2 regions of the Bradyrhizobium sp. USDA 4011 genome follow, and region 1 is predicted to be linked to the other one. Evidence: predicted binding sites of a transcription regulator. Region 1 holds the regulator's gene; the other holds the start of a gene.
The links. Region 1 encodes PhoB, which activates phosphate uptake and scavenging genes when phosphate is short. Its sites were predicted from a motif close to TGTCATNNANCTGTCAT; they were not measured.
Positions count from the first base shown of each region.

Region 2: ppk2 (polyphosphate kinase 2) is a predicted target of PhoB. The motif match lies at 8,197-8,213, and genes of this name have one in related genera.

Region 1 covers NZ_JBSSGG010000001.1:4,972,328-4,988,390, reverse strand. Annotated here, with positions in the region: gene ACVW1C_RS23360 (IS110 family RNA-guided transposase) at 1-520, shown strand, start outside; gene argF (ornithine carbamoyltransferase) at 836-1,762, opposite strand; gene ACVW1C_RS23350 (acetylornithine transaminase) at 1,762-2,967, opposite strand; gene ACVW1C_RS23345 (GcrA family cell cycle regulator) at 3,464-3,976, shown strand; gene phoB (phosphate regulon transcriptional regulator PhoB) at 4,158-4,868, opposite strand; gene phoU (phosphate signaling complex protein PhoU) at 4,999-5,715, opposite strand; gene pstB (phosphate ABC transporter ATP-binding protein PstB) at 5,727-6,548, opposite strand; gene pstA (phosphate ABC transporter permease PstA) at 6,545-7,390, opposite strand; gene pstC (phosphate ABC transporter permease subunit PstC) at 7,395-8,384, opposite strand; gene pstS (phosphate ABC transporter substrate-binding protein PstS) at 8,614-9,624, opposite strand; gene ACVW1C_RS23310 (ATP-binding protein) at 9,761-11,074, opposite strand; gene ACVW1C_RS23305 (UPF0104 family protein) at 11,159-12,214, opposite strand; gene ACVW1C_RS23300 (SelT/SelW/SelH family protein) at 12,569-12,796, opposite strand; gene ACVW1C_RS23295 (haloalkane dehalogenase) at 12,816-13,718, opposite strand; gene ACVW1C_RS23290 (TetR family transcriptional regulator C-terminal domain-containing protein) at 13,721-14,311, opposite strand; gene ACVW1C_RS23285 (hypothetical protein) at 14,420-14,716, opposite strand; gene ACVW1C_RS23280 (OmpA family protein) at 14,719-16,063, opposite strand, start outside.
Region 2 covers NZ_JBSSGG010000001.1:1,680,475-1,696,537, forward strand. Annotated here, with positions in the region: gene ACVW1C_RS07815 (transketolase) at 199-2,565, opposite strand; gene ACVW1C_RS07820 (Lrp/AsnC family transcriptional regulator) at 2,697-3,158, shown strand; gene ACVW1C_RS07825 (IS4 family transposase) at 3,290-4,375, shown strand; gene ACVW1C_RS07830 (Spy/CpxP family protein refolding chaperone) at 4,773-6,404, shown strand; gene ACVW1C_RS07835 (hypothetical protein) at 6,484-6,792, opposite strand; gene ACVW1C_RS07840 (fumarylacetoacetate hydrolase family protein) at 6,948-8,120, opposite strand; gene ppk2 (polyphosphate kinase 2) at 8,268-9,230, shown strand; gene ACVW1C_RS07850 (transporter substrate-binding domain-containing protein) at 9,506-10,384, shown strand; gene ACVW1C_RS07855 (IS4 family transposase) at 10,436-11,599, opposite strand; gene ACVW1C_RS07860 (amino acid ABC transporter permease) at 11,839-12,507, opposite strand; gene ACVW1C_RS07865 (NAD(P)/FAD-dependent oxidoreductase) at 12,578-13,837, opposite strand; gene ACVW1C_RS07870 (SDR family NAD(P)-dependent oxidoreductase) at 13,842-14,600, opposite strand; gene ACVW1C_RS07875 (zinc-binding dehydrogenase) at 14,686-15,768, opposite strand; gene ACVW1C_RS07880 (DMT family transporter) at 15,859-16,063, opposite strand, start outside.

The DNA of each region.
Region 1 (16,063 bases):
GGCGCGCGAGCTGTTTGCCATGCTGGGCCGGGAGTGCGTCAGGCTCGAGGACGAGTTGGAGGCGGTTGAGGCCAAGCTGATGGCCTGGCACCGCGGCGATGCCACGGGCCGGCGCCTGGCGCAGATTCCGTCGATCGGTCCGATCATTGCAACGATGCTGGTGATGAAGACACCTGATCCGGCCGCGTTCCGCTCAGGTCGTCACTTTGCGGCTTGGCTCGGCCTCACGCCCAAGGACCACTCCACCGCAGGCAAGACCAGGCTTGGCAAGATCACGCGGGCGGGCGATGAGGACCTGCGCCGTCTGCTGGTCGTCGGGGCCACGGCGGTGATCCAGCAGGCCAGGCGCGGACGCGGTCATCACTCGCGCTGGCTACTGGCGCTGATCAAGCGCAAGCCGCCGAAGCTTGCGGCCGTAGCGCTTGCCAACAAGGTGGCGCGCATCGCCTGGAAGCTGATGGTGACGGGTGAGAGTTATGACGCCGCACGGCTGAATGCCGCTACGACGGGTACCGCTTAACAGATTGGCCGGCCGGCGGGCTCGCTCGCCGACCGACCGACCGGAGCTGCAAGAGCAGATGGAGCGATCGATCGAGCAACGATGCGAGACAATCCGTGGGACCCATCGGCCGTCAACAGGTCGCGTGGTTGTTTGGAACTCGCATCGCGCAAACCATCTTGGCCAGCGATTCATTCGATCGCACTCAACAGGCCGGACATATGGATGCAAGCGATCCGATCAATCCCAGAAAGCTCTTGTGCCACGGGGGCCGTCCACATATGGGTCCCGGGTCGCGCTGCGCTTGCCCGGGACGACAACGTTAATGACCTACAATTACGCGACCGTGTCGAAACACCAGGCCAGGATGCCCTTTTGCGCATGCAGACGGTTTTCCGCCTCGTCGAACACCACGGATTGCGGGCCGTCGATCACCTCGTCGGTGACCTCCTCGCCGCGATGCGCGGGCAGGCAGTGCATGAACAGCGCGTCCGGCTTGGCGAGCGACATCAGCTTGGCATTGACCTGATAGGGCTTCAGCACGTTGTGGCGGTGCTCGCCCTCCTTGTCGCCCATCGACACCCAGGTGTCGGTGACGACGCAGTCGGCGCCGCGCACGGCGGCTTCCGGATCGGTGCCGAGCCTGATCGGCGCGCCGGTGGCCTTGATCCAGTCCCGCATCGGCTTCTTCGGCGAGAGCTCCGGCGGGGTCGCAATGTTGAGATTGAACTTGAACCGCTCGGCGGCGTGCGCCCAGGAGGCCAGCACGTTGTTGTCGTCGCCGGTCCAGGCCACCGTCTTGCCCTCGATCGAGCCGCGGTTTTCCTCATAGGTCATGAGGTCGGCCATCACCTGGCAGGGATGCGAACGCCGGGTCAGGCCGTTGATGACGGGCACGGTGGCGTGAGCGGCGAGCTCGAGCAGCGCGTCATGATTGAGGATGCGGATCATGATCGCATCGACATAACGCGACAGCACGCGCGCGGTGTCGGCGATGGTCTCGCCGCGGCCGAGCTGCATCTCGGCGCCGGTCAGCATGATGGATTCACCGCCGAGTTGGCGCATGCCGACGTCGAACGACACCCTTGTGCGGGTCGACGGGCGCTCGAAGATCATCGCCAGCGTCTTGCCTTCGAGCGGCTTCCTGCCCTTCTCATGCGCCTTCAGCTTCGCCTTCATGGCGGCTCCGGCTTCGAGCATGTTGCGCAGCTCGGCGAGCGGCAGCTCGTTGATGTCGAGGAAGTGACGGACCGGCTTGCTCATTATCCAGCCGCCTTCTTCGGCTGCGGCGCTGACAGCACAGAGCAGGCGCGCTCGAGCGCTGTGATCGACTGGTCGATCTCGGCCTCGGTCACGATCAGGGGCGCCAGGAACCGCACCACATTGTCGCCGGCGCCGACGGTGAGCAGCTTCTCGTTGCGCAGCGCGGCGATCAGATCGCTCGACGGCACCACCGCCTTGACGCCGATCAACAGGCCCTCGCCGCGCACCTCCGACAGCACGCCGGGATAGCGGTCGACCACGGAAGCGAGCTTCTGCTTGAGCAGCAGCGACATCTTCTGCACGTGCTCGAAGAAGCCGGGCTTGAGCATGACGTCGAGCACGGCATTGGCGGCGGCGACCGCGAGCGGATTGCCGCCGAAAGTCGAGCCGTGCGAGCCCGGCGCCATGCCGGCCGCAGCCTGCGCGGTCGCCAGCACCGCGCCGATCGGGAACCCACCGCCGAGCGCCTTCGCCAACGACATTACGTCCGGCGTGACGCCGGTGCGCTTGTAGGCGAACAGCTCGCCGGTGCGGCCCATGCCGGTCTGCACCTCGTCGAACGCGAGCAGCAGGCCATGCTCGTCGCACAGCGCGCGCAGCGCTTTGAAGAACGCCTGCGGCGCCGAGCGCACGCCGCCCTCGCCCTGCACCGGCTCGATCAGGATGCCGGCGGTGTGCGGGCCGATCGCCTTCTTCACCGCCTCGATGTCGCCGTGCGGCACCTGGTCGAAGCCGTCCATCGGCGGGCCGAAGCCCTCGAGATATTTCGCCGAGCCGGTCGCAGCCAGCGTGCCCAGCGTGCGGCCATGGAAGGCGCCTTCGAAGGTGATGATGCGGTATCGTTCGGGATGGCCCTTGGAGAAGTGATGATGGCGGACCAGCTTGATCACGCCCTCCATCGCTTCGGCGCCGGAATTGCAGAAGAACACGAAGTCGGCAAAGCTCTGCTCGCACAGCCGCGCGGCCAGCACCTCGCCGTCCGGGCTCTTGAACAGGTTCGACATGTGCCAGAGCTTGGTCGCCTGCTCCTGCAGCGCCTTGACCAGATGCGGGTGCGCATGTCCGAGCGCGTTCACCGCGACACCCGAGGTGAAATCGAGATAGCGGTCGCCGTTGGTTGCGATCAGCCAGGCGCCCTCGCCGCGCTCGAAGCCGAGATCGACCCGGGCGAAGACGGGGAGCAGATGCGACGAGGCGTTGGTCATGGCGTTCACTGCCGGTTTGAAGCCGTCAATTGCTGCGCGCCTTGACGCCAACGCAGCAACCGCCAGCTTCGGAAAACAAAACGGCCGCCTTTGCGGGCGGCACGTGCGGGTCATTCTATGCGGCGGCCGGTAAGTGTCAATCGCCAGGAGCTAGCCTTTGCTGGCCTTCCTGCAATGCGAAACTAGCGCAATCCGGAGCATTCCGGTGCGGTGGAAAAGCCTCACAGCAATGCTTAACTTTGTGGGAACATGTGGACGCACGGCCGCGGACTCTTGCGCCAGAGTCACGCCATATTGTAGCGTTTGGCCTGTCGGGTACGACATCTCGTGCGGCAGTACTGGACCCTCTAAGTAGCCTTCGTGTCTCGCGTAAACGTTCGGGCGCAACACCGTGCCCGGCGAGGGCTAAGGGATTCTGGCCGCAGGGATATTTGTCCAGATTGGCTCGCAGCGCCGCTCCGATGAGTGGCCGGCGCCATGCGAAAGGAAGAATGCGATGACTGTATTGACCTGGTCCGACGATCGCGTCGAGCAGCTGAAGAAGCTCTGGGAATCCGGCCTCTCAGCCAGCCAGATCGCGGCGGAACTTGGCAATGTGACGCGAAACGCCGTGATCGGCAAAGTACATCGGCTCGGCCTCTCCGGCCGTGCCAAGGCGCCCTCCACGGCTGCGCCGCGGCAGCGCAAGGCCCGTCCCGCCCAGCACATGATGCGGGTGGCGCGCCCGGTGTCGCGCGGCAACACCGCGCTGGCGCACGCCTTCGAGGTCGAGATGGAGCCCGATCCGATCTCCTTCGACAATGTGGTGCCGATGAGCCAGCGGCTGTCGCTGCTCGAGCTCAACGAGGCCACCTGCCACTGGCCGGTCGGCGATCCCTCGAGCCCGGAATTCTTCTTCTGCGGCGGCAAGGCGCTCGCCGGCCTGCCCTATTGCGCGCATCACTCGCGCGTCGCCTACCAGCCCGCCGCCGATCGCCGCCGGCCATCGGCGAAGCCACAGATCAAGTAGCACTCGGGAAACTTGCCTGGACTGCAAAAGCAAATCCCCGCGAAAGCGGGGATTTTTTTGTGGTTGCCGTCATTGCGAGGAGCGAAGCGACGAAGCAATCCATCGTTCCGCATTTGCGGTAGGATGGATTGCTTCGCTACGCTCGCAATGACGGGACCGTTGTTGCGATTGGCGGCCAGCCTTACGGCTGCGGCTCGGCTTTGGCGAAGCGGTCGTCGAGCGCATAACCGGCGCCGCGCACGGTGCGGATCGGATCCTGCTCGCGGCCCGGATTGAGCAGCTTGCGCAGGCGGCCGATATGCACGTCGACGGTACGCTCATCGATATAGATGTCGCGGCCCCAGACGCTGTCGAGCAGCTGCTCGCGGCTGAACACGCGGCCGGGATGCTCGAGGAAGAATTCGAGCAGCCGATACTCGGTCGGACCGAGATCGATCGGACGTCCCGAGCGCGCCACGCGGCGCTTCTCGCGGTCGAGCTCGATATCGCCATAGGTGAGCACGGTCGCCAGCCGCTCCGGGCTAGCCCGCCGCAGCAGGCCCTTCACTCGCGCCAGGAGCTCCGGCACCGAGAACGGCTTGACGATGTAATCGTCGGCGCCGGTGGCAAGCCCGCGCACGCGCTCGCTCTCCTCGCCGCGCGCGGTGAGCATGATGATCGGAAGCTGCTTGGTCTCGGGACGCGCCCGCAGGCGGCGGCACAGCTCGATGCCGGACAGGCCCGGCAGCATCCAGTCCAGTACCACGAGGTCGGGAACGCGCTCCTTCAGGCGGGTGTCGGCATCGTCGCCGCGCCCGACCGTTTCGACATCGTAGCCTTCCGCATCGAGGTTGTAGCGCAACAGTGTCGTCAGCGCTTCCTCGTCTTCGACTACCAGAATGCGTGCGCTCATCGGTTTAAGTTCTCTCTCTGTGGTGATCCGTTGCCCAGACGCAAACCGAAACGCTTACTTTCCTGGGCATAATCCCCGCGGAAACGACTTGTCGTGAAGACAATCCGGCTCCGCGCCCGCGGATCATGTCCTAGGTACCCGGCACAGTGGTGGCAAAATTGGTCATGTCGCCCTTCGGGCGCTTGTCGGTGATCTGCTGGCCCTCGATCATGTAGAACACGGTCTCGGCGATATTGGTGGCGTGATCGCCGATCCGCTCGATGTTCTTGGCGCAGAACATCAGATGGATGCAGAACGAGATGTTGCGCGGATCCTCCATCATGTAGGTCAGCAGCTCGCGGAAAAGCGAGGTGCAGATCGCATCGACCTCCTCGTCGCCCTTCCAGACGTTCATCGCCGCCGGCAGGTCGTGCGCGGCATAGGCGTCGAGCACCGACTTGACCTGCGACAGCACGAGGTCGGTCATGTGCTCCAGGCCGCGGATCAGCTTCAGCGGCTGGAAATCGCTTTCCAGCGCCGCGACGCGCTTGCCCATGTTCTTGGCGAGGTCGCCGATCCGCTCGAGGTCGGTGGCCACGCGCATCGCGCTGACGATTTCACGCAGGTCGATCGCCATCGGCTGGCGGCGGGCGATCGTCAGCACTGCGCGCTCTTCGATGACGCGCTGCAGATTGTCGATCTCGATGTCGGCGGCGACCACGCGCTTGCCGAGAGCGACGTCGCGACGGATCAGCGCGTCGACCGACTCGGTGATCATCCGTTCGACGAGGCCGCCCATCTCGGCGACCAGGCGGGTCAACTCCTGCAGGTCGCTGTCGAATGCCTTGGCGGTATGTTCAGAAGCCATCTTGTATCTCCTCAGCCGAACCGGCCGGTGATGTAATCCTGAGTCCGTCGATCGCTCGGCGAGGTGAAGATCTTGTTGGTGTCGTCGAACTCGATCAGCTCACCGAGATACATGAAGGCGGTCTTGTCGGAGACGCGCGCCGCCTGCTGCATGTTGTGGGTGACGATCGCGATCGTGTAGTCCTCGGAGAGCTCCTGGATCAGCTCCTCGACCTTGGCGGTCGAGATCGGATCGAGCGCGGAGCACGGCTCGTCGAACAGGATCACCTCGGGCCGCACCGCCACGGTGCGCGCGATGCACAGGCGCTGCTGCTGGCCGCCGGAAAGCGACAGGCCGGAGGCGTTCAGCTTGTCCTTGACCTCGTTCCACAGCGCGCCGCCGCGCAGCGCCTTCTCGACCCGGTCGTCCATCTCGGACTTCGAGATCTTCTCGTAAAGGCGGATGCCGAAGGCGATGTTCTCGTAGATCGTCATCGGGAACGGCGTCGGCTTCTGGAACACCATGCCGACCCGCGCACGCAGCAGATTGAGGTCGAGCTTGGGATCGAGAATGTTGGTCTGGTCCAGCATCAGCTGACCGACCGCGCGCTGGCCCGGATAGAGATCGTACATCCGGTTGAATATCCGCAGCAGGGTCGACTTGCCGCAGCCGGACGGACCGATGAACGCGGTGACGCGGTTGGTACCCAGCGTCAGGTTGATGTTCTTCAGCGCGTGGTGCTCGCCGTAATAGAAATTGAGGTTGCGCACCGTGACTTTCGGCGGCGCTTCCGGCAGCGGCGTATGCGGTGCAACGTGGCTCGGGTTACTGGTTGAAACGGAGAGCTCGGTCATTTTGCGGCCCTTTCGGCACCAAGGATACGCGCGCCGATATTCAGCGCGAGCACGGTGAATGTGATCAGCAGTGCGCCGCTCCACGCCAGCTCTTTCCAGTAGGCGTAGGGGCTCTGCACGAAATTGTTGATGGTCACCGGCAGGTTGGCCATCGTCTTGGTCAAGTCCCAGCTGAAAAACTGGTTAGACAGCGCGGTGAACAGCAGCGGCGCGGTCTCGCCGGCGACACGGGCGGTCGCCAGCAGCACGCCGGTGATCAAGCCGCTACGCGCAGCACGATAAGCGATCCGCTTGATCACCAGCGAGCGCGGCAGGCCGAGCGCGGAGGCCGCCTCGCGCAGCGGATTGGGCACCAGCAGCAGCATGTCCTCGGTGGTGCGCAGCACGACCGGGATCACGATCACGGCGAGCGCTAGACTGCCTGCGATCGCCGAGAAGCCACGCATCGGCACCACCACAGCACCGTAGATGAACAGGCCGATGATGATCGAGGGCGCGCTGAGCAGGATGTCGTTGATGAAGCGGATCACCGAGGTGAGCTTGTCGTGCCTGCCGTATTCGGCGAGGTAGGTGCCGGCGAACAGGCCGAGCGGCGCCCCGATGCCGACGCCGATCACCGTCATGATGACCGAGCCGACGATGGCATTGAGCAGGCCGCCTTCGGTCGAGCCCGGCGGCGGCGTGTTCTGGGTGAACAGCTGCACGCTGAGGCCGGCAACGCCGTTGTAGACCAGCGTGATCAGGATCAGCGCCAGCCAGGTGACGCCGAACAGCGCCGCGCCGACACAGAGTGCGCGAATGACGATGTCGCTGCGGCGACGGGATTTGTAGATCGGGTTCATGACGCTAGTTCCCCGCTTTCGTTTCAAGCCGCATCAGCATCAGCCGGGCGCCGGCGAGCACGAAGAAGGTCAGCACGAACAGCAGGAGGCCGAGCAGGATCAGGCCGGACTGGTGCAGACCGTCGCTCTCGGCGAATTCGGAGGCGATCGCCGCCGAGATCGTGGTGCCCGGCGCGAAGATCGACGACGAGATGCGGAACGAGTTGCCGATGATGAAGGTCACCGCCATCGTCTCGCCGAGCGCGCGGCCGAGCGCCAGCATGATGCCGCCAATCACGCCGACCCGGGTGTAGGGGATCACGACGCTGCGGACGACTTCCCAGGTGGTGCAGCCCATGCCGTAGGCGGCCTCTTTCAGTACCGGCGGCACGGTCTTGAACACGTCGACCGAGATCGCGGTGATGAAGGGCAGCACCATGATGGCGAGGATCAGCGCGGCGTTGAACAGGCTGAGATAGGACGGCGGACCTGCGAACACCGCACCCAGCACCGGGACGCCCTCGAAGATCCGGATCATGAAGGGCTGGAACGTGTTGGCCAGGAACGGGCCGAGCACGAAGAAGCCCCACATGCCGTAGATGATCGAGGGAATGCCGGCGAGCAGCTCGATGGCGATGCCGATCGGGCGGCGCAGCATTTGCGGGCACAGCTCGGTGAGGAAGATGGCGATGCCGATGCCGACCGGAATGGCGATCGTCATCGCGATGACCGAGGTGATCAGGGTGCCGTAGATCGGGCCAAGCGCGCCGAGCACCGGCGGATCGGCAGAGGGCGCCCAGCGCTGCGTCCAGAGGAAGGCGAGGCCGTATTCCTTCATCGCCGGCCAGGCGCCGGCGACCAGCGACAGGATGATGCCGCCGAGGATCAACAGGACCGAGATCGCCGAGATACGGGTGATCCAATAGAAGGTGAGATCACCGAGCTTGAAGGCGCTGAGGGCCTTGGCGCGATCGTAAGGTCCGGCGGCTTCCATCACATCGCTCTGAACAGCCATGTCTGCCACGCCAATCCCCTCATTACCATGTGAAAGCTACGCAAACCGCTACGCCCCGAAGCGATCTTCACTGACGCATTTGGCCGGGCGTCGTTCCGGTTGCGCCTCGCAGGGCGCGAACCCGGACCCCGCCCCGCGCTTCTTGCCGCGGTGATGGAGCCCGGGTCTTAATCGCTCGACCTGTGCCGCCCTTGGGAGGCGGCACAGGTGTTGTTTCAAAGCGTCGGACTTAGCTCTTGATGTCCGAGGACCAGGTCTTCTCGATCTGCTGGATGACATTGGCCGGCATCGGGATATAGTCGAGTTCTTCGGCCATCTTGGCGCCGTTCTTGAACGCCCAGCGGAAGAACTTGATGGCTTCCTGGGAGGCCGCCTTATCCGTCGCTTCCTTGTGCATCAGGATAAAGGTCGACGCGGTGATCGGCCAGGACTTGTCGCCGGGCTGGTCGGTCAGGATCACGTAATAGCCGGGCGCATGAGCCCAGTCAGCGTTGGAAGCGGCCGCCTGGAACGCTTCGACCGTCGGCTGCACCGTCTTGCCAGCCTTGTTGACCATGCCGGTGTAAGTCAGCTTGTTCTGCTTGGCGTAGGCATACTCGACATATCCGATCGAGTTTTTGGTCTGGCCGATGTTGCCGGAGACGCCCTCGTTGCCCTTGGCGCCGACGCCGGTCGGCCATTCCACCGCGGTGCCTTCGCCGACCTTGCTCTTCCAGTCAGGGCTCACCTTGGAGAGATAATTCGTGAAGTTGAATGTGGTGCCGGACCCATCCGAGCGGCGAACCACCGTGATCGCGTCCGAGGGAAGCTTCACATTCGGATTGAGCTTCTTGATCGCCGGATCGTCCCACTTGGTGATCTTGCCGAGGTAGATGTTGGCGAGCGTCTCGCCGTCGAACACCATGTCGCCGGGCTTCACGCCCTCGAGATTCACCACCGGAACGATCGCGCCCATCACCATCGGCCACTGGACGAGGCCGTCCTTCTCGAGCTGCTCGGCCTTGAGCGGCATGTCGGTCGCGCCGAAGGTGACCGTCTTGGCCTGGATCTGCTTGATGCCGCCGCCGGAGCCGATCGACTGATAGTTCAGGCCATTGCCGGTCTCCTTCTTGTAGGCGTCAGCCCACTTCGAATAGATCGGGAACGGGAACGTTGCGCCTGCGCCGGTAATATCGGCAGCGAAGGCCGACGTCGAAGCGGCGACCATGCCGGCAGCGACGATTGCTTTGATGAAATTCATGGGGTGGTCTCCATCTTGTGAGCGAAGCGCCAATTGCGCCCGATCGCGCCCACGCCGGTCCATCTAGGAGCGGTCGGTGCCGCTTTTACGAAGGTTGGATGACAGTTGGATGACAGTACTAAGCGACTGAAAACGCTTAGCTTTGGGTCGGCAACGGGGCCTTCGGCCGGGGAAAACAGGCGGTAAAGGTCGCGCCATTGTTCGGCACGCTCTCGATCAGAAGACGCCCGCGATGACGGTTAAGAATATGTTTCACCAGCGATAATCCGAGGCCGGTTCCGCCCTGGTTGCGGCTGTCGCCGACGTCCACCCGGTAGAACCGCTCAGTCAGCCGCGGCAGGTGCTCCGGGGCGATGCCGGGGCCGAAATCCCGTACCAGGACACGGATTTCGGGACTTCCCTCGCCCGATGCGCCCGAAACGGTCTGATGGAGCGACACTATGACGCGGCCGCCCGAGGCGCCGTATTTGAGGGCATTCTCGATCAGGTTCTCGAACAGGCGGAGCAGTTCCTCGCGGTCGCCCGCAATCGTGACCGGGGTCGGCGGCAGGTCGACGTCGATCTCGACCTGGCGCTCGCTGGCCAGCGCCTCGAGCCCGTCGGCCACCTGGCGGATGATCGGCACGATATCGATCGACGCCTCGGGCCGCACATGGGCCGACAACTCGACCCGCGACAGCGACAGCAGGTCGTCGATCAGCCGCGCCATGCGGGTGGCCTGGGTGTGCATGATGCCGAGGAAGCGCTCGCGCGCCCGCGCGTCCTCGCGCGCCGGCCCCTGCAGCGTGTCGATGAAGCCGGACAAGGCGGCAAGCGGCGTGCGCAGCTCATGGCTGGCATTGGCGACGAAATCGGCGCGCATCTCCTCGACCCGGCGCAGCGGGGTCAGATCGTGGAAGGTCATCAGCATGCATTTCTCGGTGCCGCCGAACTGGGTCGGCACCGGCACCGGCGTGATCACCAGTTCCATCCAGCGATCGACCGGAACGTGGTCGGAGTAGGTGGCGCGGCGCGGCTCGGTGGTCGCGATCGCCTCGCGCAACGCAGTGATAATCTCCGGCGAACGCAGGGCAAATTGCGCCAGCTCGTTCTTGCGCAGGGCCGGCGCAAGCTGCGCCGCGGCGGTGTTGAGATGGATGACGCGGCCGGCGCGGTCGAGCAGCACGGCCGGGTCCGGCATGCCGGCGACGACGGCGCTGACGGCGGTCGCCTCGACCGGATTGCCGTGGCGGACATCCTCGCGCGAGGTGCCGGCATCATGCAGCCGCCATGGCACCAGCGCCGCGGCCGCGATGCAGACGAACACCGCGCAGGCGCGCACCAGCGACAACTCGCCGAGCGCGACCACCACGCTCAACGCCAGCGCTGCGGCAAGCAGGATCAGCGCGGAATGGCGCAAGCGGTCGGGCCAGGGCGAGAAGATCGAATGCGGCGTATCGTCAATGGCCATTGCGGCGGCTTTCTTCCCGTCGGTTCATGTCTCGCCCAGGCGCGGTCACATCGACCGTCCCTCGGGAGGCATCGGGCCGCGTCATCAGACCCCGGAGTCACCGCGCTTGCGAACCAGAACCGCCTCGTGGTGCGGCTCAGTGCGGGGCCCCGAATCAGTCTGCGGCAGCCGTTTGAGTCGGGCGCCGACGATAACCTCCCGAAACGTCAGCAAGATTACAGATATGACGAACGGCGCAATATAGTAGAGCAGCCGGAACAACAGCATACCGCCGAGCAGGTCCTCGCGGTCCATCTGCCAGAGGCCGACCAGCATGGCGGCGTCGAACACCCCGAGCCCGCCGGGGGAGTGGCTGGCGAAGCCGAGCAGGGTCGCCGACACGAAGATCACCGCGACCACGACGAAGCCGAGATTGGGCTCGTCCGGCACCAGCACGTACATCGCCAGCGCGCAGAAGCCGAGGTCGACGATGCCGATCGCGATCTGCAGCAGCGTCAGCGGGCCGCCCGGCAGGGTCACCGTCCAGGGACCGCGGCCGACCACCCGCGGCTGGGTCCAGACCCAGACCACATAGGCGACCAGCGCAATGATGATGCCGAACGCGAGCGTGCGGTTGAGCCAGGGCGGCAGCTGGTCGATGTTGGTTGCGGCTTCCGGATGATAGGCGATGCCGAGCCCGAGCACGGCGGCATTGCCGAGCCAGAAGGTCAGGCCGGCGAGAAAGCAGATCTTGGCGACGTCGATCGCGTTCAATCGCCAGGCCGAATAGATCCGGTAGCGCACCGCGCCGCCGGTGAAGACGCTGGCGCCGACATTGTGGCCGATCGAATAGGAGGTGAACGCCGCGAGCGCATTGATGCGATAGGGCACGTGGGCGTGACCGATCGCGCGCACCGCGAACAGGTCGTAGAAGGTCAGCGTGAAGTAGCCGGCTGCGACGAACAGTCCCGCCAGCGCGATTTGTCGCGGCTCGGTGCTCTTGATGGCCTCGAGCACCTCATTGGTGTCGATGCCGCGCAGCATATGATAGAGGACGTAGCAGGCGATGCCGATGACGGCGATGCTGATGACAACACCCAGCCGATGCAGGATTTGCTTCTGGCGCAGAAACGCCATCGCCCTGCGTATTGCTTCCAGCATCTAGACCTCGAATTGCGATCCCGCGACGACGGCTCGCGGGCGAACCCCGCCGGCGCTTCGCTGTGCCCTGACCCCTGTAGCGCGTTTTAAGCCGGAGTGGAATTCGTCAAACGACAATAAAACGCGCATCTTCAAGATATTAGGGATGATTCATGACAGCGGGTGCACAAATATGCGCGTTTCTCGCCACCTTCGACAAGACTTGACCGCGACGTGCGGCAGTTAGTCCGGCGAACGCTACGCAAGGTCATCCGGGAAACTACGGGAAGCGAGAGCGACGCCGCAGCGCCTGCGCAGCGAAAACCGCCGCCGCAATGGTGATGCGACGGCGACGAGACAAGCCTGCGTAGATTTTTATGCCCGTGCCGTAGTCACAGCGCTGACGATTTCGGCAGCATCCGGGAAATGCCCCTTGGCGCGCTTGGCGATCACTTTGCCGTCAAGCCTGACCTCGAAGACGCCGCCCTTGCCGGGCACCAGCTCGGCATCGAGCCCAAGGCGTTCGCGCAGCAGCGCGGCGGCCTCCCTGGCGCGCTTCTCGTAGCCGCAGGGACGGCAATAAATGATCGAGAGGTCGGTCATGGCGTGCGCTCCCATCCACTCATGCCGCGAGATGTTGCGCGTTCACGGCTTCGATGCCGGCGATCCACCCGGCCACCGAGCGGCCGATCGCCTCCGGATGGTCTTCCTGCAGATAATGCGCACCGGCGCCGAGCTGAATGACCGCGCAATGCTGCAACTTCGCCGCGAAATCGGCGGCGAAGGCCGGCGACACCAAGGCTCCGGGCGAGCCCGTGAACAGCAGCTTCGGATAGGTCGATGCCGCAAGCGCCGCATGCGCGACAGTGAGCGCCTGATCGACATCATCAGGTTCGCCCGCGATCGGCAGCTCGCGCGGCAGCATCAAGGTCGGCTTGCGGCTCTCGCGCGTCGCAAACGGCGCGCGGTAAGCTTCCATCTCCTCCTCGCTGAGCGTGCGCAGGATCGAGCCGGGCAGCACGCGTTCGACGAACGCATTGTTGTCGAGGATCATCGCTTCGCCCACTCCCGGCGTGCGGAATTTCCGGAACGTGTCCCTGGCGGCCTCGTGCTGGTGGAAGTCGGACCAATCCCGCATCGGCCGGATGAACTCCATGAAGGCCAGCCCACGCACGAGTTGCGGACGGCGCGCCGCGAGATGGAACGCGAGCGCCGTGCCCCAATCCCGCGCGACGAGATACGCCGAACTGATACCGAGCTGGTCGATCAGCGCATCGAGATAGTCCGCATGGTCGAAGAAGCGGTAGGCAATGTCGGGCTTGCCGGACTGGCCGTAGCCGATCAGGTCGGGTGCGATGCAGTGCCCGACCGGCGCCACCAGCGGCATGATGTTGCGCCAGATATAGGATGAGGTCGGATTGCCGTGCAGGAACAGCACGTGCGGCGCGTCGCTGCGCCCAAGCTCGCGATAGGCCATCGTGGTCCCGAACACCGGGCGATGATGCAGACTGATATCGGCAGACATGGTCACGGCAGCTCCTTGAACACGGTTTGGAAGGCGATCGTCTTGAAACGCTCGAGCGCGGCCGCGCTGCGCTCGACCTTCATGCGCAACATCGCGCCCTGCCAGGATGCGAGCAGGAAATCGGCAAGCTCATCGGGATCGAAGTCGGACGCGATCTCGCGTTTGGCCTGAGCTTCGGCGATGCAGGCCGCAAACGGCGCGCGCCATTCCCGGAAGATCTCGTCGAGCTGCTCGCGCAGCATCTCGCTCGAGCCCGACGCCTCGAGGCTGAAATCGCCGATCAGGCAGCCGCGGGTGAAGCCGTCATGCGCGAGCTTGCCGGTGATCAGATCGAGATAGCGCCGGAGCCTGTCGCGCGGCGGCAGCGTCGTGTCGCCGAGCGCTTCGGCGACGAGGCCGCGCACATAGAGGAAGTAGCGGTCGAGCACTTCCGACGCGAACAGCTCCTTGGAGCGGAAATGGTTGGTGAACGAGCCCTGCGGCGCGCCGGCCGCGGCGGTGACGTCGCGCACGCTGGTGCCGTGATAGCCGGTCCGGAACATTTCCTTCAGGCCGGCGTCGAGGATGGCATCGCGGAGAGAGGGCTTTGGCATGGGCGCGATTTAATACGTACGTACGTATTAACGTCAAGCAGCAAAATGCATGGGCGCGCGCCGCGCTTGGCGACGCCGCTCAGTCCTGTTGGGTCAAGGGTTTAGGGGTCAGCTCGCTGGCCTGCTGCGCGAAACCACCCAGTCGCGCAGCCAAGAGCCGATCGCGCAACCGACGAGATAGAGCGCGAACATGACGAGGAAGAGATCGAGCCAGTAGCCGAACCGGCCGGGCACGACCCGCGCAAACGATGCCGCGACCAGCGCGGCGGCGAGCAGCGCGAGCCAGCGCATCCACATCTTCGAGACGCCCTGCGCCCGATGCACCACCGCGATCCAGCCCATGCCGAAGCCGAGCAGCGCGGCGCCGAGCAGCCAACCCCAGAAGAATGTCGCAAGCGCGGTCATCGCTACTTCACCACGAATTCGATGCGGCGGTTCTGCGCCTTGCCGTCTTCACTCTCGTTGCCGGCGAGCGGCTGCGTGCTGCCGTAGCCGATCGGCGTGAAACGGTTGGCAGGCAGTCCGGCGCGCACGAGGTAATCGACCACGGCCTGCGCGCGGCGCTCCGACAAGGTCTGGTTGGCCGCCTCCTCACCGTCGCTGTCGGTATGGCCGGCGACTTCGATCGTCGCATTGGGACAGCGCATCGCGGTCTCGATCAGGCGGTCGAGCAGACCGGCGGAGTCAGGAACGATGTCGGCCTTGCCGGACTCGAAGCGGATCTTGCCCTTGGAGAGGATCTCGGAAAACAGCTGCTGACACACCGTCGGATCGACCGGCGCCGCCGCCGGCTTGACCGTGACCTCGGCCTTGTATTGCCAGCCCTTCGGAAAATCCTTGCCGAGCCCGTCGCGGATCTGGCCCGCCGCGGCATCATAGAGCGCATCGCCCGACAGCTTGACCTCGCGATCCGATACCACGAGCGTCCCGGTCGACAGCCGCGACAGCGCGCCGAGCGCAGGCACCACCGCCGCCGCAAATCCCGAGGGCGCGCCGATGCTGGCCTTGAGATTGTCGACCACCTTCTCGCTGAAGAACTTGCGGCCGGCGGCGGCGACCAGCGCGGCATGCACGTTGTTGTCGGGCACGTAGCCGGTCAGCGTCAGCGTCACCGCGACCGGGTCCTTGTAGGCCTGGAACACGTAAGGCGGCGCCTTGATGTCGTTGGCGGCGATCGAATAGCCTTCCGGCAGGTTCTTCAGCGCCGCCGCGACCGCCTCGCGTCCGCCGAGTTCGCGCGCCATGCCCGCAAGAGCAACCTTGTTGTCGGTCAGCGTGATCTTGCCTTCCTTCAGCTTGCCGATCTGGTCGAGCAGCAACAGCGCCGCCGGGTCGAACCGCGACGGCGCGCCGCGCGCGAGCGCCATCTGATCCACCACCTCGACACCGCCGAGACTGGCCTTCGCGGCCTCGGTCAGCTTGCTCTTGCTCGACGGCAGCGGCGCATTGCCGCCAAGCGTGACCCGAACCACGTCGCGTTCGGCTGACCACACAAATGGCTTGGCTTCGGGAACGAGGCGGGTCTCGTCGTTGACCAGCCGCACGCCCGGCACGGCCTCGACCGACGCCACTGCACTGAGACGGCCGTCCTCGGAGAAGGCATTGGCCGCAAAGGTCACGTCGCGGCCGTCGACGCTGATACGGCGCTTGTCGAGCACGGTGTCCTTGAGTGCGGCATTAGAGCGCGCAGCAAGATCGGCCTCGACCGTTCCTGTGCTGGTCCAGGCCGCGATGCCCCACAGGACGACCAGT
Region 2 (16,063 bases), 3.3 Mb from region 1:
AAGCGAGTGACAAGACTTCTTCACCCTCCCCTGGAGGGCGAGGGGTCGACGCGAATGAAATGAGCGGCGGGGTGGGGTGACGGTCTCTCCACATCCAACAGTACCCGAGTGGAGAGATCACCCCACCCCGCTGCGCATTCCGCTACGCTTCATGCGCAACGACCCTCCCCCTCAAGGGCCCTCAAGGGGAGGGTGAAACTACACCGCCATCTTGCGATGCCGCACCGGGGCGCCGACCGAGAGGCTTTCCGCAGCATCGATGATGGCGTTGGCGTCGATACCGTAATGGCGGTAGAGGTCGCCGATCGTGCCGGTCTGGCCGAAATGCTCGACACCGAGCGCCTCGACCCGGTGGCCGCGCACGCTGCCGAGCCAGCCGAGCGAGGCCGGATGGCCATCGATCACGGTCACGATGCCGCAGTCGCGGTCGAGGGGCGCCAGCATGCGCTCGATATGACTCAAATGCTGCGTGCCTCGGCGGTCGCGGCGCAAATTCCGCGCGGCGGACCAACCCGCATAGAGCCGGTCGGCGGAGGTTACCGCCAGGAGACCGACATCGCGGTGGCTCTCGCCGATCAGGCCGACCGCCTCGATCGCTTCCGGCGCGACGGTGCCGGTATACGCAACAACAATGTCGCAGTTCGGGCCCGGCCGGCGCATCCAGTAGGCGCCATCGGTGATGTCGCGCTGCAGGTCCGGTGTCATGATCCGCTGCGGTTGCTCCAGCATCCGGGTCGAGAGTCGCAAGTAAACCGAACCGCCCTCGACGCCCTCGCGCTGCATGTGGCCGAAGCCCCAGCCCATGATCACGGCAAGTTCATCGACGAAGGCCGGATCGAACGAGGCAAGCCCGTCCTGCCCGATCCCGATCAAGGGCGTCTTGATCGACTGGTGCGCGCCGCCTTCCGGCGCCAGCGAGATGCCCGACGGCGTCGCCGCCACCATGAAGCGGGCATCCTGGTAGCAGGCATAGTTCAGCGCATCGAGCCCGCGCTCGATGAAGGGATCGTACAACGTGCCGACCGGCAGCAGCCGCGCGCCGTTGATCTGGTGCGACAGGCCGAGCGCCGAGAGCATGATGAACAGGTTCATCTCGGCGATGCCGAGCTCGAGGTGTTGGCCCTTCGGCGAATATTCCCAGGTGTAGGCCGACGGGATCTTCTCCTGCCGGAACAGGTCGTGGTTCTCCGCCTTCGCGAACAGGCCGCGGCGGTTGACCCAGGCGCCGAGATTGGTCGACACCGTGACGTCGGGCGATGCAGTGACGATGCGCGACGCAAGCTCGCTCTCGCCGCGCCCGAGCTCATGCAGTACGAGCCCAAATCCCTGCTGCGTCGACATCTGCGCGGAGGCCTTGAAGGCCAGCCGCTCCGGCACGCCGATTTGAGGCGCCGAGAGACGACGGCGTCCCTCGCGGTTGAACGGCGTCTCGGCCAGGAACGCCTCGAGCTTCGCGGGCTCCTGCGACAGGCCCTCGAACTTGTCCCACTCATGGCCGGTGCGGATGTTCTGCGCGGCGCGCCACTTCTCCATCTGCGCCACCGTCATCAGGCCGGCGTGGTTGTCCTTGTGGCCCTGCATCGGCAGGCCGACGCCCTTGATGGTGTAGGCGATGAAGCACACCGGACGATCATGGTCGATCGCCTCGAAGGCCTCGATCATGCTCGCCATATCGTGGCCGCCGAGATTCGACATCAGCGCCAGCAGCTCGTCGTCGCTGCGGCGATCGATCAGGGCCGACACATCGCCCTGGTCGCCGATATCGTCGCGCAGATGCTTGCGGAACGCCGCGCCGCCCTGGAAGCAGAGCGCCGCATACATCTGGTTCGGGCAATTGTCGATCCAGCGCCGCAGCGCCTCGCCGCCGGGCTCGGCAAACGCCTCCAGCATTAGCTTGCCGTATTTCACGATCACCACGTCCCAGCCGAAATTGCGGAACATGGTCTCGAACTTGGCCCACAGCCCCTCGCGCACCACGGCGTCGAGCGACTGCCTGTTATAGTCGACCACCCACCAGGTGTTGCGCAGGCCGTGCTTCCAGCCCTCGAGCAGCGCCTCGAAGATGTTGCCCTCGTCCATCTCGGCGTCGCCGACCAGCGCGATCATGCGGCCCTCGGGCCGGTCCTTCAGCCAGCCGTGCGCCTTGACGTAGTCCTGCACCAGCGAGGCGAACAGCGTCTGCGCCACGCCGAGGCCGACCGAACCGGTGGAGAAGTCGACGTCGTCGGTGTCCTTGGTGCGCGACGGATAGGACTGCGCGCCCTTGTAGCCGCGGAAATTCTCCAGCTTGTCGCGGGTCTGGTGGCCGAACAGATACTGGATCGCGTGGAACACCGGGCTTGCATGCGGCTTCACCGCGACGCGGTCCTGCGGGCGCAGCACCGAGAAGTAAAGCGCCGACATGATGTTGGCGAGCGAGGCCGACGAGGCCTGATGGCCGCCGACCTTCAGTCCGTCGGTCGAGGGCCGCACATGGTTGGCGTGATGGATGGTCCACGACGACAGCCACAGCACCTTGCGGGCCAGAGCGGACAGCATGTCGAGGCGTTCAGGCGCGATTCCCATGGCAATGCTCCCAGCGAATATCTCCGATGTTACTGCCGCGGGGGCCGCCGAAAATCTCAATTCCGCGCGACAGCACAGGAAAAATTGGGATAAATTCCCACGATCCGGCCTTAACCAACGAGTTCATCCCAATGCCTGCCCTCGACGCCATCGACCGCAAGATCCTGAGCCTGCTCCAGACCGACAGCCGCATGACCATGCAGGAGCTCGCCGACAAGGTCGGGCTGTCGGTGTCGCCCTGCCACCGCCGGGTCAAGCTGCTCGAGGAGCGCGGCGTGATCTCTCGCTATATCGCAACCGTCGACCAGAAATCGCTCGGGCTGCATGTCTCGGTCTTCATCTCGATCAAGCTAGCGCGGCAGAAGGAGGAAGACCTCAACCGCTTCGCGCGCGCGATCTCGAAATGGGACGAGGTGCTCGAGTGCTATTTGATGACCGGCAACCGCGACTATCTCTTGCGCGTCGTCGCCGCCGACCTCTCCTCCTATGAGGCGTTCCTGAAGAACAAGCTGACCCGGCTCGACGGCATCGCCTCGATCGAGTCGAGCTTTGCGCTGAGCCAGGTGAAGTATTCGACAGCGTTGCCGGTGTGAGGGCGCTGGTTGGTGACTCTAGCCGTGCCAACGTCCCAATGTCGTCCTGGCGAAGGCCCATAGGCGCTAAAATAGGATTTGCGCGTTGAATTTGTATGTGATTCCAAGAAGGGATGAGACACGAATCGCTTGTGAACGAAGACTGGGCGCGTGTTGTTGCTCGGCTTGGTGGGGCTGAGGCTCTGGAGGTTGGCGCGCGCGAGACGAAGGCGTTTGTTCGTCCGCGCGAGATCACCAATGCGGTTGATTTGCTGCGGCTGATCCTTGCGTATTGTCTGGGCACGCGGGGTTTGCGGCTGACGGCGGCGTGGGCGACGTCGGTGGGCCTTGTCGACATCTCCAACGTGGCTCTGTTGTATCGCTTGCGTCAGTCCGGAGATTGGCTGGCGCAACTGATAGGTCAGGCACTTGCGAGTGGTGCGCCGAAGGCAAGCCGCGGTCGGCTGATCCGCATCGTTGACGCCACGACGGTCCCCAAAGCCGGAACCGAGGGCAGGCAAAACAACGCAGTGTGGCGTATCCACAGTGCGTTCGATCTTCCGCAAGAGCGCTTTGGGCACTTCGAGCTGACCGATGAGGGCGCAGGCGAGACACTGGATCGGATACCCGTGACTGCCGGCGAGATCCGTCTTGCCGACCGTGCCTACCTGCAACCAGAGCGCAAGGCGCATCTGGTCGATGCCGGCGCGGACTTCGTGATCCGCGCGGGCTGGAAGAGCGCGCGTTGGCTGGATCGCAACGGCAACCTTGTCGATCTCATCGCAGAGCTGCGCAAGGCCTTGGCAGGCGGCATGATCGATCGACCGATCTGGATAGAGCGCAAGTCCGGTGCGCAACCGCTTGCTGTGCGCTTGGTTGCGGTCAAAAAGCCGGCGCATGCGGCCGCGGAGGCGCGACGCAAGGCACGCAGGACAGCCCAGAAGGGAGGCCATCAACTCTCCAGGCAAACGCTTGAGGCCGCAGATTGGGTAATCCTGGCGACCTCGCTCAAGGGCGAGGACTTCACGGCTGCTGACGTCATTGCCCTCTACCGGTTGCGATGGCGGATTGAGCTCGGCTTCAAGCGGCTGAAGAGCTTGATTGGCTTGAAGGGACCTCCCGGAACTGACCAGCGGTCCGCTAAACCCCATATCCTCGCTCACCTGCTGATCACTCTACTGCTCGAGCCGTTGGTCGACGAACTCGAGGACTCTCCCCGCTTGGACGAAGCCGCCTGACCGGACCTTCCGCATGGCGCCTGCTACGTCAGCTCATCGCCTCATTGCTCCAAGCCGTCATTCCCCAACCCACGATCGCTTGTCTGCGCAGAGCAAGCCGTGCTCTCCGGCGACATCTGCGCGAGCCCCCCAGACGCAAGCGCCGCTATCAGGCAATGATCAAACTATCTTAGCGCCTATGGGCGAAGGCCAGGACCCATAACCAGCGCATTTGATGATGGATGGGATCGCGGCCCCAGCGTCATACAACGACGGACAATTGGGGTAATGGGTTCTGGCTTTCGCCAGGACGACGATGCTGCAAATTAAATCGTCGCCACCGGATCGTCGCGGGAACCCGGCGGCGGCCCTCGATGTTGATGTCAAGCATCACTGAGTATCCGAAGGGTGAGGAAATATGCTGAGGGCTGCCCGCTGCAGACACACCGTGTTGGCGCTCGCCACGATCCTCGCGGTCGCGGCATCGGCTGCGCTGCTCGCAGGCAGCGCCGATGCTGCCCGCGGTGGCGGTGGCGGCCACGGCGGTGGAGGTCATGGCGGTGGCGGCTTTCATGGCGGCGGGGGCGGATTTCATGGTGGCGGCGGTGGCTTTCATGGCGGCGGAGGCGGCTTCCACAGTGGTGGTTTCCACGGCGGCGGATTCCACGCCGGCGGCGCGCGTGGCGGCGGCTTTCACACCATTCATCCCGCTGCAAGAGCCGGCACGCGGCTCGGCGGCGGCTCCGGCGCGCGTCATAACCAATTCCGGCCCGCCGCTCATGCCGCGCACGTCGCGCCGAGCGTAGCCGCCGGCCGCCATGCCGCCTCGCCCGCCGCGATGCGGCACAATGCGAGCGCCGTGGGGCACGCGTTGGCCTCGCACCAGGTCCGCGCCGCGATGCAGAGACCGGGCGGCCTGCGCAATCCGATGACGCGCGCCGCAATCACGACGGCCGCCGCCGGAGCCGCCTGGAGCCATCAACATGGCGTTGGGTGGTGGCGTCATCCGAATGGCGGCTATGGCTGGGTCGGCCCGATCTTCTGGCCCTATGCCTATTACGATCTTTATGACTACGCCTGGTGGGGCGGGGGCTATGACCCGTACTTCTGGGATTACGGCTATGGCGATCTGTATGCCGGCCTGTTCGGTCCCTATGACTACGATGCCTTGAGCGGCTATGCCTACTACCTGCCCGGCTATGCCGGTCCCCGGCCGCCGGCCACGGGTCGATCGCGCGCCACCGCTCAGACCACAACCCTTGCCGACATGTGCGGCAGCGACAGAAGCGATATCGCGGGCTTCCCCATCGAGCAGTTCCGGAGCGCCATTCAGCCCAATGCAGAGCAGAGCACCGCGCTCGACGAACTCGCCAGCGCATCGCAGAAGGCATCCGCGACCATTCTCAATTCATGCCCCAAGGACGTGCCGCTGACGGCGCCGAGCCGCCTCGCCGCGATGCAGCAGCGCCTCCAGGCCATGCGCGACGCGGTCGGGATTCTTCAGCCGGCGCTGGAGAGGTTCTATGGGCTGCTCAGCGACGATCAGAAAGCGAAGGTGACCGCGCTGGTGGCAGATCAGCACCGCGGCCAGCACGAGGCGACGGCGGACAACGGCAACTGCAATACGGCGCAGCCTGCGGCCATCGCATGGCCCGGCGACATTATCGAACGCAACGTCAAGCCAACCGATGCACAGCGGGCGAGCCTCGATGCCTTGCGGGACGCTGCGACAAAGGCTGAGGACACATTAAAATCGTCCTGTCCGCCCACCGATGCGCGCACGCCACCGGCACGCCTTGCGGCGGTCGGCGCGAGACTCGATTCCATGCTTCAGGCGATCGGCACGGTGCGTCCGGCCGTGGACACTTTCTACAACGCGCTCAGCGACGAGCAGAAGGCCGCGTTCGACGCTGTCGGCCCCGAGCGGGACGGCGGCAGAAGCGCGATGGCCGCCGCAGGCGGCGACGAACCGCCGCGAAGCCATCATCGCCGTCACCACCATCATGGCCCCAATATCGGCGGCATGATCTTCCGGATGATCGGCTTGTAGGGCACGCCATCGCCTCGCGCCTAGGGCGGTGACATCATCCCTCGATGTCTCAGCGTGGCAACCAGCCGGAGCAACTAGGCTACGGCGCGATCCACATGCCAACCACGATGATGGCCAGTGCGACAGCAATCACCAGCATATCGGTCGTGAGCCAATCAGGCATTCCATTCGATGGCTGCTCGCTCATGTCCGCGACTCCTTCTGTTCGCGTAGAGCCCGTATGCTGAAGCGAAGCAGCGCGAACGAGGATGAACTGGATCACATAAGGGCGCGACAAGCGGTCGCTCCGAATTTCATGCATCCGCGCGCCCTCAAGTTGCAGCACGCGATTGATCTGCCGCGCAGGTTTCTGAACATGTTCGACAACGCCAGCGGCGACAGCAAGCAAGATAGCACGTCAGCGCGCAGCGCGTATGGTGGGTTAGCCGAAGGCGTAACCCACCATCTTTGCTGCAGGCGACACGGTGGGTTACGCGGAGTTTATCATCGGGCCGCCCTTCGGGCGGACCCGTTAGCTAATCCACCTACGCGTAGCGCTCATCCTCACAGCACCTTCCGCTGCGCCAGGTTTTTCATCAGCGCACCGACGCCGAAAGTCCAGGGCTCGCATTCGTCGCTGCCACGCATGCGGTTGACGAGCTTGCCCAGCTGCGGCGCTTCGATGGTGACGATGTCATCGCGCTTGTGGGTGAAACCCTCGCCCTTGGCATCGCGGTCCTTGACCGGCGCGAACATCGTGCCGAGGAACAGCGCAAAGCCGTCGGGATATTGATGCACGGGCCCGATGGTCTGGGCGACCAGATCGGTCGGGTCGCGGCTGATCTTGCTGATCGAGGAATGGCCCTCGAGCACGAAGCCGTCTGTTCCCCTCACGGTCAGGCCGACATCCATCTTCCTGACGTCGTCGAGCGAGAAGGTCCCGTCGAACAGCCGCAGCAACGGGCCGATCGCGCAGGAGGCGTTGTTGTCCTTGGCCTTCGACAGCAAGAGCGCCGAGCGGCCCTCGAAATCGCGCAGGTTCACGTCGTTGCCGAGCGCCGCGCCGACGATCCCGCCGGCGCCGGAGACGATCAGCACAACCTCCGGCTCCGGATTATTCCAGGTCGACTTCGGATGCAGGCCGGCATCCATCCCGGTGCCGACCGAGGACAGCGTCGGCGCCTTGGTGAACACTTCGGCGTCGGGGCCGATGCCGACCTCTAGATACTGGCTCCAGGCGTTCTGGTCGATCAGCACCTGCTTCAGCCGCATCGCCGGCTCGGAGCCCGGCTTCAGCTTGGAGAGATCGTCGCCGACCAGCCGCACCACCTCCTTGCGGATCGCGTCCGCCGACGACGGATTGCCGCGCGCCCGCTCCTCGATCACGCGCTCCAGCATCGAGATCGCGAAGGTGACGCCGGCGGCTTTCAGCACCTGGAGATCGACCGGCGCGAGCAGATGCGGCCTCGCCTTGTCGCGGCCATCGGGCGGGGTGTTGGCGAGGATGGTCTCGAAATCGCCGATCCGCTCACCGCGCGTTGCGCGCAACGCGGCCGCGGGATCCGCCTCCTCGCACAGCACGCTCACCGTGGGGAAGCGCGCGGTGACGTCGAACACACCGTCGCCCCGCACGGCGACCACGGCGGGCCCGCCCGCCTGCGGCAGCCAGACCCGTCCGACCAGCGTGCCGGCGGTGCCGTCCTCGGGCAGGACGTCCTTTGGCGTGAGCGAAATCATCGGCGTCTCCTTTTTTGATCTTGTCATCGCTTGTTAGCACAGTCCCGCCGGCTGCGTGAAACAGCGGTCATGCCAATGTCATAGAGGGGTAACATCGCCCGTCAATGCTCCCGCCGATCCATCTAACACACTGAAAGACGGACCGTCATGACCGCCTTCGACCTCACCGATGAAGCCGCCCGAGATGACGCCTTGCGCGACGAAGCCTTACGCGAGGAAGCCTTGCGCGCCCGCATCCATCAGGAGATGGCCGACAGCCTCGACGAGGAACTCGAGCTCGAGCTCGACGACGTGAGGCTCGACGAGTTTGACCACGACGGGGCCGCCGGTCGGCCGTCGATCGACCGCAAGCTCTACTTCCGCGAATTGCTGCGGCTGCAGGGCGAGTTGGTCAAGCTGCAGGACTGGGTGCAGCACGAGAAGCAGAAGGTCGTCGTGCTGTTCGAGGGCCGCGATTCCGCCGGCAAGGGCGGCGTCATCAAGCGCATCACCCAGCGGCTCAACCCGCGCATCTGCCGCGTCGCGGCGCTGCCGGCGCCGAACGAGCGCGAACGCACGCAATGGTACTTCCAGCGCTATGTCTCGCATCTGCCGGCCGGCGGCGAGATCGTGCTGTTCGACCGCAGCTGGTACAACCGCGCCGGCGTCGAGAAGGTGATGGGGTTCTGCAACGACGAGCAGTATGAGGAGTTCTTCAGGTCGGTGCCGGAATTCGAGCGCATGCTGATCCGCTCCGGCATCATCCTGCTGAAATACTGGTTCTCGATCACCGACGAAGAACAGGCGTTCCGCTTCTCGATGCGTATTCACGATCCGCTGAAGCAGTGGAAGCTGAGCCCGATGGATGTCGAGGCGCGGACCCGCTGGGAGCTCTACACCAAGGCCAAGGAGACCATGCTGGAGCGCACGCATCTGCAGGACTCGCCGTGGTGGATCGTCGATGCTGTCGACAAGAAGCGTGCCCGGCTCAACTGCATCTCGCACCTGTTGAGCCAGATCGCCTACCAGCAGGTCGCCCACCAACCGGTGGTGCTGCCGCCGCGGGTCCGCAACCCCGACTATCACCGCGGCCCGATCCCGCCGGAGATGTACGTGCCGGAAACGTATTGATGGTGGTCGTTTCCCCTCTCCCCGTTCTTGCGGGGAGAGGGTTAGGGTGAGGGGCTTCCATCCGGAGAGCACCTTGCAGCTTGTTGAGCAGCATGACCTGCCCCTCACCCGGGTCGCATCTTGCGATGCGATCCGACCTCTCCCCGCAAAGCGCGGGGCGAGGTGAAAAGCTAGGCATCCCCCCTTCCCCTCGCCTACCAATGGCGCAGGCGTGCGCACTTGCTGGCACCGGATACCGACGCTAGGCTTCCCCGATCTGGTGCAGGGAGGCCCGCTTGACTCAATCCGACGACATCGCAATTTCCGAAGATCGCCGCGACGCGCTGCGCTATGCGCTCGGGATCGGCAGCGGCGCGGCGCTCGCGGCCGCGATGGCAACCCCGGCCGCGGCGCAGACCCAGGCCGACAACACCCTGGATCGCATCAGGGCCAACAAGGTGCTGCGGATCGCCGTGCTGCCGGGCGAGCTGCCTTATTTCAACAAGGACCTCGCCACCGGCACCTGGTCCGGCTTCTCGATCGAGATGGCCAACGACCTCGCCAAGCTGCTCGACGTCAAGCTGGAATATGTCGAGTCGACCTATGGCAATTCGATCCTCGATCTGCAGGCCAACAAGATAGATCTCGGCTTTGCGCTCAATCCGACCCCGCAGCGGGCGCTGGTGGTGGATTTCACCAATCTGGTGTTCCCGCATCCGTTCGGCGCGATGCTGAAGAAGGGGCTGGAGGCGAAGACCTGGGCCGACATCAACAAGCCCGAGGTCAAGATCGCGGTCGACGTCGGCTCGGCCAACGAGGCGGTGGCGCGGCGCTTTGCGCCGAACGCCACCATCAAGTCGCTGAAGTCGCGCGACGAGGTGATGCTGGAAATGTCGTCGGGCCGCGTCGATTGCGTGGTCAACGCGCTGGTGCTCGGGCTGACCGCGATCGCCAAGAATCCGAACCTCGGCACCTACAAGATCCTGGCCTCGCCCTCGGTGACGATCGCGAGCGGCACCGCGGTGCGCCGTGAACAGGACAAGCGCTGGCGCGATTTCCTGTCGGTGTGGATCGACTACAACCGCGGCATCGGCCAGATGCGCGAATGGTTCGTCAAGGGCCTCGGCCTCGCCGGCGTCAAGCCGGAGGACGTGCCGGTGGAGCTGAACATCTAGCCGCGCTCGTCTTCACCTCGCCCCGCTTGCGGCAGGGCTGTCCGGGGAAGTTCAACCATAGCAGAGTTCCATCTGGTCGAGGGACGTTGTGGATTTGCGACGGCCAGGGTTGATTGGCGGAGGCTTTTCGATGCTGGCGAAGGCTCGCCGGGTGAACAGGAACTGGCTGACGAGTTCGGCGAGCCTGAGCGGCAGCATTTTGATGCAGTGGGACCGCGCGGCAATGCGCAACAGTAGGTAGGCAATCATCGCAGCAAGGACTTGCAGGCGGATTGCATTGTCATTGGTGCCGAGGAACTTGCGAATGTCGAGGTGTTGCTTGATCCAGCGGAACAGCAGTTCGATCTGCCACCGGCTCTTGTAGAGGGCGGCGATCTCGACAGCCGTTCGGGTCGTGTCGTTGGTGAGAAGCGTGATCACGCCGCCGTTCTCCCGCCTGACCTTGATGCGCCGCAGCGGTATCGGCAAACGCGAGTCGCCCTTACTGGTGAGCTTCACCTCGTCGTCGACGATGATCTTGAAGCCGTCCCCCTTGCTGTTGCGGATGGTGCGATGCCTGACCGCGCGTAGCCGGATGCTCGTCTTCGGCCGGGTCACGAAGAAAGCCTTGCTGTCATTGATCTTATGCCACCAGTCGAAACGGCAATATCCCTTGTCGAACACATAGGTTGTGCCGGCCTGGATCGGAGTCTGGCGACCGATCTCGATATCGTTGACGTTGGCAGCCGTCACCTCGACGCACTTCGGGATATCGCCCTTGGGATCGTAGACCACGTGCAGCTTCATGCCGCGGATGCGGCCGTTCCACGCCGCCCAGGTGCAAACTTTGCCAAGCGGGATCGGACTGGCATCGATCAGGCGCACCATCTCCGTGCCTTCGCCCCGCAACTGCCGGCTTGCCATCGCCGACAATCGTGCAAAGGTTTGCGCAAAAATGCTGGACGGGCGGCGGCTGTTGGCATCCGACAGTGTCGAGCGGGACAACCTGCCGGTGCCCAGGTGATAGTGATGCTGAGGATTGGCGTTGAAGCCGGTCACCACGGCGCGCAGGCTGTTGTTCCCGCTCAACTGCGCATAGATCAGCGCTACCAGGTGATCCCAGCTCTTGAACGACTTGTCATAGGCATCCCCGTCCAGACGATCCACAGCCGCCTGAAACTGCCGCCGATTGATCGGTTCAAGCAGCCTACTAAAAATGCTATCGCGAAATCGCATGCTCGGCCTTCTGTGTCTCGACAACCAGAAAAGACCGATTTGCCTCGGTTTCGCCGAGCATGCACCGCGACACAGTGAATCATTCCCCGGACAGCCCTGCGCTTGCGGGGAGAGGTCAGATCGCATCGCCAGATGCGATCCGGGTGAGGGGGTACAGGTCTCACCGCGATCCAGACTCGTGGAAGCAGCCCCTCACTCCGACCCTCTCCCCGTAAGAACGGGGAGAGGGAGAAGAACGATCACACCTTGTCGTAGGTCAGCCCGCGCTCCAGCCGGCGCGCCACCAGTGTCGAGGGAAACAGGATCGCAAAATAGATCAGCGCCACGATGGTGTAGACCTCGAGCGGCCTGTAGGTGTCGGCGTTGATCAGGGTGGCGTTGTAGACAAGATCGGGCACCGCGATGATCGAGACCAGCGAGGTGTTCTTCAGCTGCGTCACCGACTGGTTGACATAGGGCGCCATCATCGGCTTCAGCGCCTGCGGCAGGATCACGAGCCGCATCAGGCGCCAGCCGCGGAAGCCGAGCGCCTTCGCCGCGTCCCACTGCCCGATCGGCACGCTCTCGATCGAGCCGCGCACGATCTCGGCATAGAACGCGCCGCCATAGAGCGACAGCACGCTGACCGCTGCGACATGCGCCGGGATGTTGACGCCGATCACGACCGGAAAAGCGTAGTAGAACCAGATGATCTGCACCAACAGCGGCGTGCAACGGAAGGCTTCGATATAGGCGATCAGGAGCCAGTCGATCACCGGAATCCGCCGCAGCCGCAGCATGCCGACGATCAGGCCGATCAAGGTGCCCAGGATGATGGTGCCGATCGTGTAGGCCATGGTCCAGCCGAGCCCGAGCCAGAACAGATGGCTGTACTTGGCGAGGATCCCGAAATCCCAGACGTAGTTCATCCTGCCCCTCGGTTGCCACACGTCTTGCGCGCGCCTTGCGGGCCCAGCATCGCAGGCGGCCTCGCGCAAGTCACGCGATATACCGGCCCGGCGAAAATGCCTTCACCTCGAACGGCGGCGCGGCGCCCGCGATCATTGCCGCGACCGCGGCGCCCGTTCCGGGACCGGTGGTGAAGCCGATATGCTGGTTGCCGAAGGCGAGCCAGAGACCGCGATGCCGCGGCGCTGGTCCGATCATCGGCAGGCTGTCGGGCAGCGTCGGCCGCGCGCCGCGCCAGCGCTCGCCGACCGCTTCGCCGAATTCGACCACGCCGCGCGCCATCGGCACCACGGCCTCGAGCTGCGCATAGTTCGACGGCGCGTCGCGCGCGGTCAGCTCGACGCCGCTGGTGACGCGAACGCCCTGCTCCATCGGCGTCATCAGAAATGCCCCCTCCGCATCATGGATCGGCCGCAGCAATTTGCGTGCCGGGTTCGGCACGAAATGCTGGTGATAGCCGCGCTCGAACGCCAGCGGCACGCGATAGCCGAGCGGCCGCAGCAGCTCCGCCGACCACGGCCCGAGCGCGACCACGACATGGCGCGCGGCGATCTCGCCGTCGGCAAGCTGCACGCGCCAGCCTTCGTCCTGTTGCTCGATCCGCCGGATCTCGGACTGCCGCACCGTGCCGCCGCTGGCGGCGAGCATCTGCGCATAGGCCTTGACCACCGCGCCCGGTGAATCGACCGATGCCGTCTGGGTGTGCAGCAGGCCGACACTGTAGGCAGGAATGATGTTCGGCTCGAGCGCGGAGATCGCCTGGCGATCGAGCACCTCGCTTTTGATGCCGAATTCGGCGAGCGCCGCCTGCTCGGCCTTGGCGGTCGCAAGCCCGTCGCCGCGCCAGGCCTTGAGCCAGCCGGTCTCTCTGATGCGATGGCCGGCGCCCGCCTGCACGATCCAGTCGCGATGCAGCGCCAGCGACGTCCCGATCAGGCCGTGCAGCGCGGCGGCCCGGGGTTTGGTCTGCGACGGTGTCGCCGCAGCGAGGAAGCGGATCACCCAGCCGGCGTTGGCGACCGCCCACGAAAGATTCCAGCGCAGCGCCGGATGCGTGTTGGTGAGATATTTCGGCAGGTTCTTCAAAAGCTGTGGCGTGTTGAGCGGCAGGATCGAGCCGGACGAGATGATGCCGGCATTGCCGTAGGAGGTCTCGCTGCCCGGCTCGCGGCGGTCGACGATGACGACGGAGAGACCGCGCTGCCGTGCGGCAAGGCCAGCCGAGACGCCGACCATGCCGGCGCCAAGCACGACGACATCAGCCTGCTGTGCGGACGCGCCCTCGCTCATGCCGTCACATCAAGGTCAGGCCGCCATCGACCGGCAGCGTAGCGCCGGTGATGTGGCCCGCTTCCGGCGACAGCAGGAACACCACGACGGCGGCGACCTCGTCGGGCTCGGCCAGCCGCTGCATCGGATTGGCTTTCGCCACCCGCTCCCAGGTCGCGGTGTCCAGCGCACCGAACAGGCCGGGATCCTTGCGCGTGTAGCCGGGCATCACGGCATTTGAGGTGGCGCCCGAAGCTGCGAGCTCGATTGCGAGCGACTTCACCAGCACTTCGAGCGCGGCCTTCGCGGCGGCCGATCCCGGATAAGTGGCGCCGGGCACGAAGCGATGCGGCCCGAAACTCGAGACCGCGACGACGCGACCCTGCGCGCTGCGCGCGAGATCGGACAGTGCAGCCGCCGCGATTTCATGAAATGCCGCCGCCATCACCGCGAAAGCGCGCTCCAGCGCCGCGCGCGGCAGACTGGCGAAATCGCGGCGATCGGCGAAGCCCGCGGCGTGCACGATGCTGTCGATCGGCCCGAATGCGGCGCGCGCAGCCTCGACCAGCGACGCGCCGGCGCCGACCACGGCGAGATCGCCGGTAGAGACCGCAACCTTGGCGCCCTTGCTGCGGCATTCCTCCGCGACCGAATTCAGCCGCGCGAGCCCGCTGGCCTCGGCGCCCTGGCCATGCAGCATCAGCCCCTGATCGGGGCCGGCCAGCCGGCGCGCAACCGCGGCGCCGATGCCGGAGCCGCCTCCCGTAATGATTGAAACGCGCATGAGATGGGTGCTGTCAGTGCATAAGAGACAGCGAACTATAGGTTCGGTCCCGCGAAATGCAAATCGCGCGGCGCCGTCAGGCAACTCAACGCCACGGCTCGACCAGGATCTTGGTGTGCGCCTCGGGATTGGCGAGATCGGCAAAGGCCTGCGCGACACCGTCGATGCCGACGCGGCCGGTGACCAGCGATGCGGCATCGACCTGGCCTTCCGCAATCAGACGCAGCGAATAGGCGAACTCCTCCGGCGTATAGCCGAGCACGTACTGGACGTTGAGCTCCTTGATGATGCCGAGCATCGGCTCGGACTTGTCGGTCTCCATGCAGACCCCGACCACGACGATGCGCGCGCTGCGCGGGGCGCCCTCGAACACCTGCTGCAACACGCCGGGCACGCCCACGCATTCGAAGATCAGCGCGGGCTTCAGCGGCGGCAGCAGCGCCTGCATCGGCGGCCGCGCCGCCTTCTCTGCCTCGGTCATCTGGGCGTGCTCGGCCCAGCTCGCATAAGGCTGCGTCTTGGCGGGATCGACCACCACATCGGCGCCCATCTTCTCGGCGAGCAGCCGCCGCGCCGGCGAGTAGTCGGCGGCAACGATCGGACCGAGCCCCTTGATCTTCAGCGCCGCGATCACCGCAAGGCCGACCGGCCCGCAACCGATCACCAGCGGCACCTCGCCGCCCCTGATGTTGGCCATCGCCACCGCATGGACGCCGACCGCAAGCGGCTCGGTGAGCGCGGCGTGCTCGGCGGCGAGCCCGTTCGGCACTTCGAGCAGCAGCGGCTCGCTGAGCAGCATCTGCTCGGCATAGCCGCCGAGATAGTCGTTGGAATAGCCGATGCCCTTCGGACCCTCCGGCGTCAGCAGCGCCGGCAGCGAGCAGACGCGCGTACCGGGCTTCAGCTTGCGCGTGGTGCCCGGGCCGTAATCGAGGATTTCGCAGCAGAACTCGTGACCGAACACGACGTCGCGCGACAGGTCCATCGGCGTGCGGCCGGGCAGGAACTTGCTCAGCTCCACCATGCGGTGGGCATGCTTGCGCGCGTGCAGATCGGAACCGCAGATGCCGCAGGCGAGCGATTTGACCAGCACCTGGCCGGCGCCCGGCTTCGGTTCCGGCATCTGGTCGACGACAATCTCGCCGTTTCTGAAGATCGCTGCGCGCATGTTTCCTCCCGCGTGGGTTTTGTCCCACTCATTTTGATGCATTTTCTAACGGAAGGGATAGCCGCTTCGTCCGAAAACGCAAGTGCACCCTCAGGCGTTTGGCGACGGCTCGCTGGCCACCGCCAGCAATTGCGAGCGGCGCATGCGCTCGCGGTGCGCGGTGTAGAGACCGGAGGCGACGATGAAGCCGGCGCCGAGGATGGTCCAGCGATCGGGGACTTCGCCGAAGATCAGGAAGCCGAGGATGCTGACCCACAGCAGCTGCGTATAGGAGAACGGCGCCAGCACCGAGGCA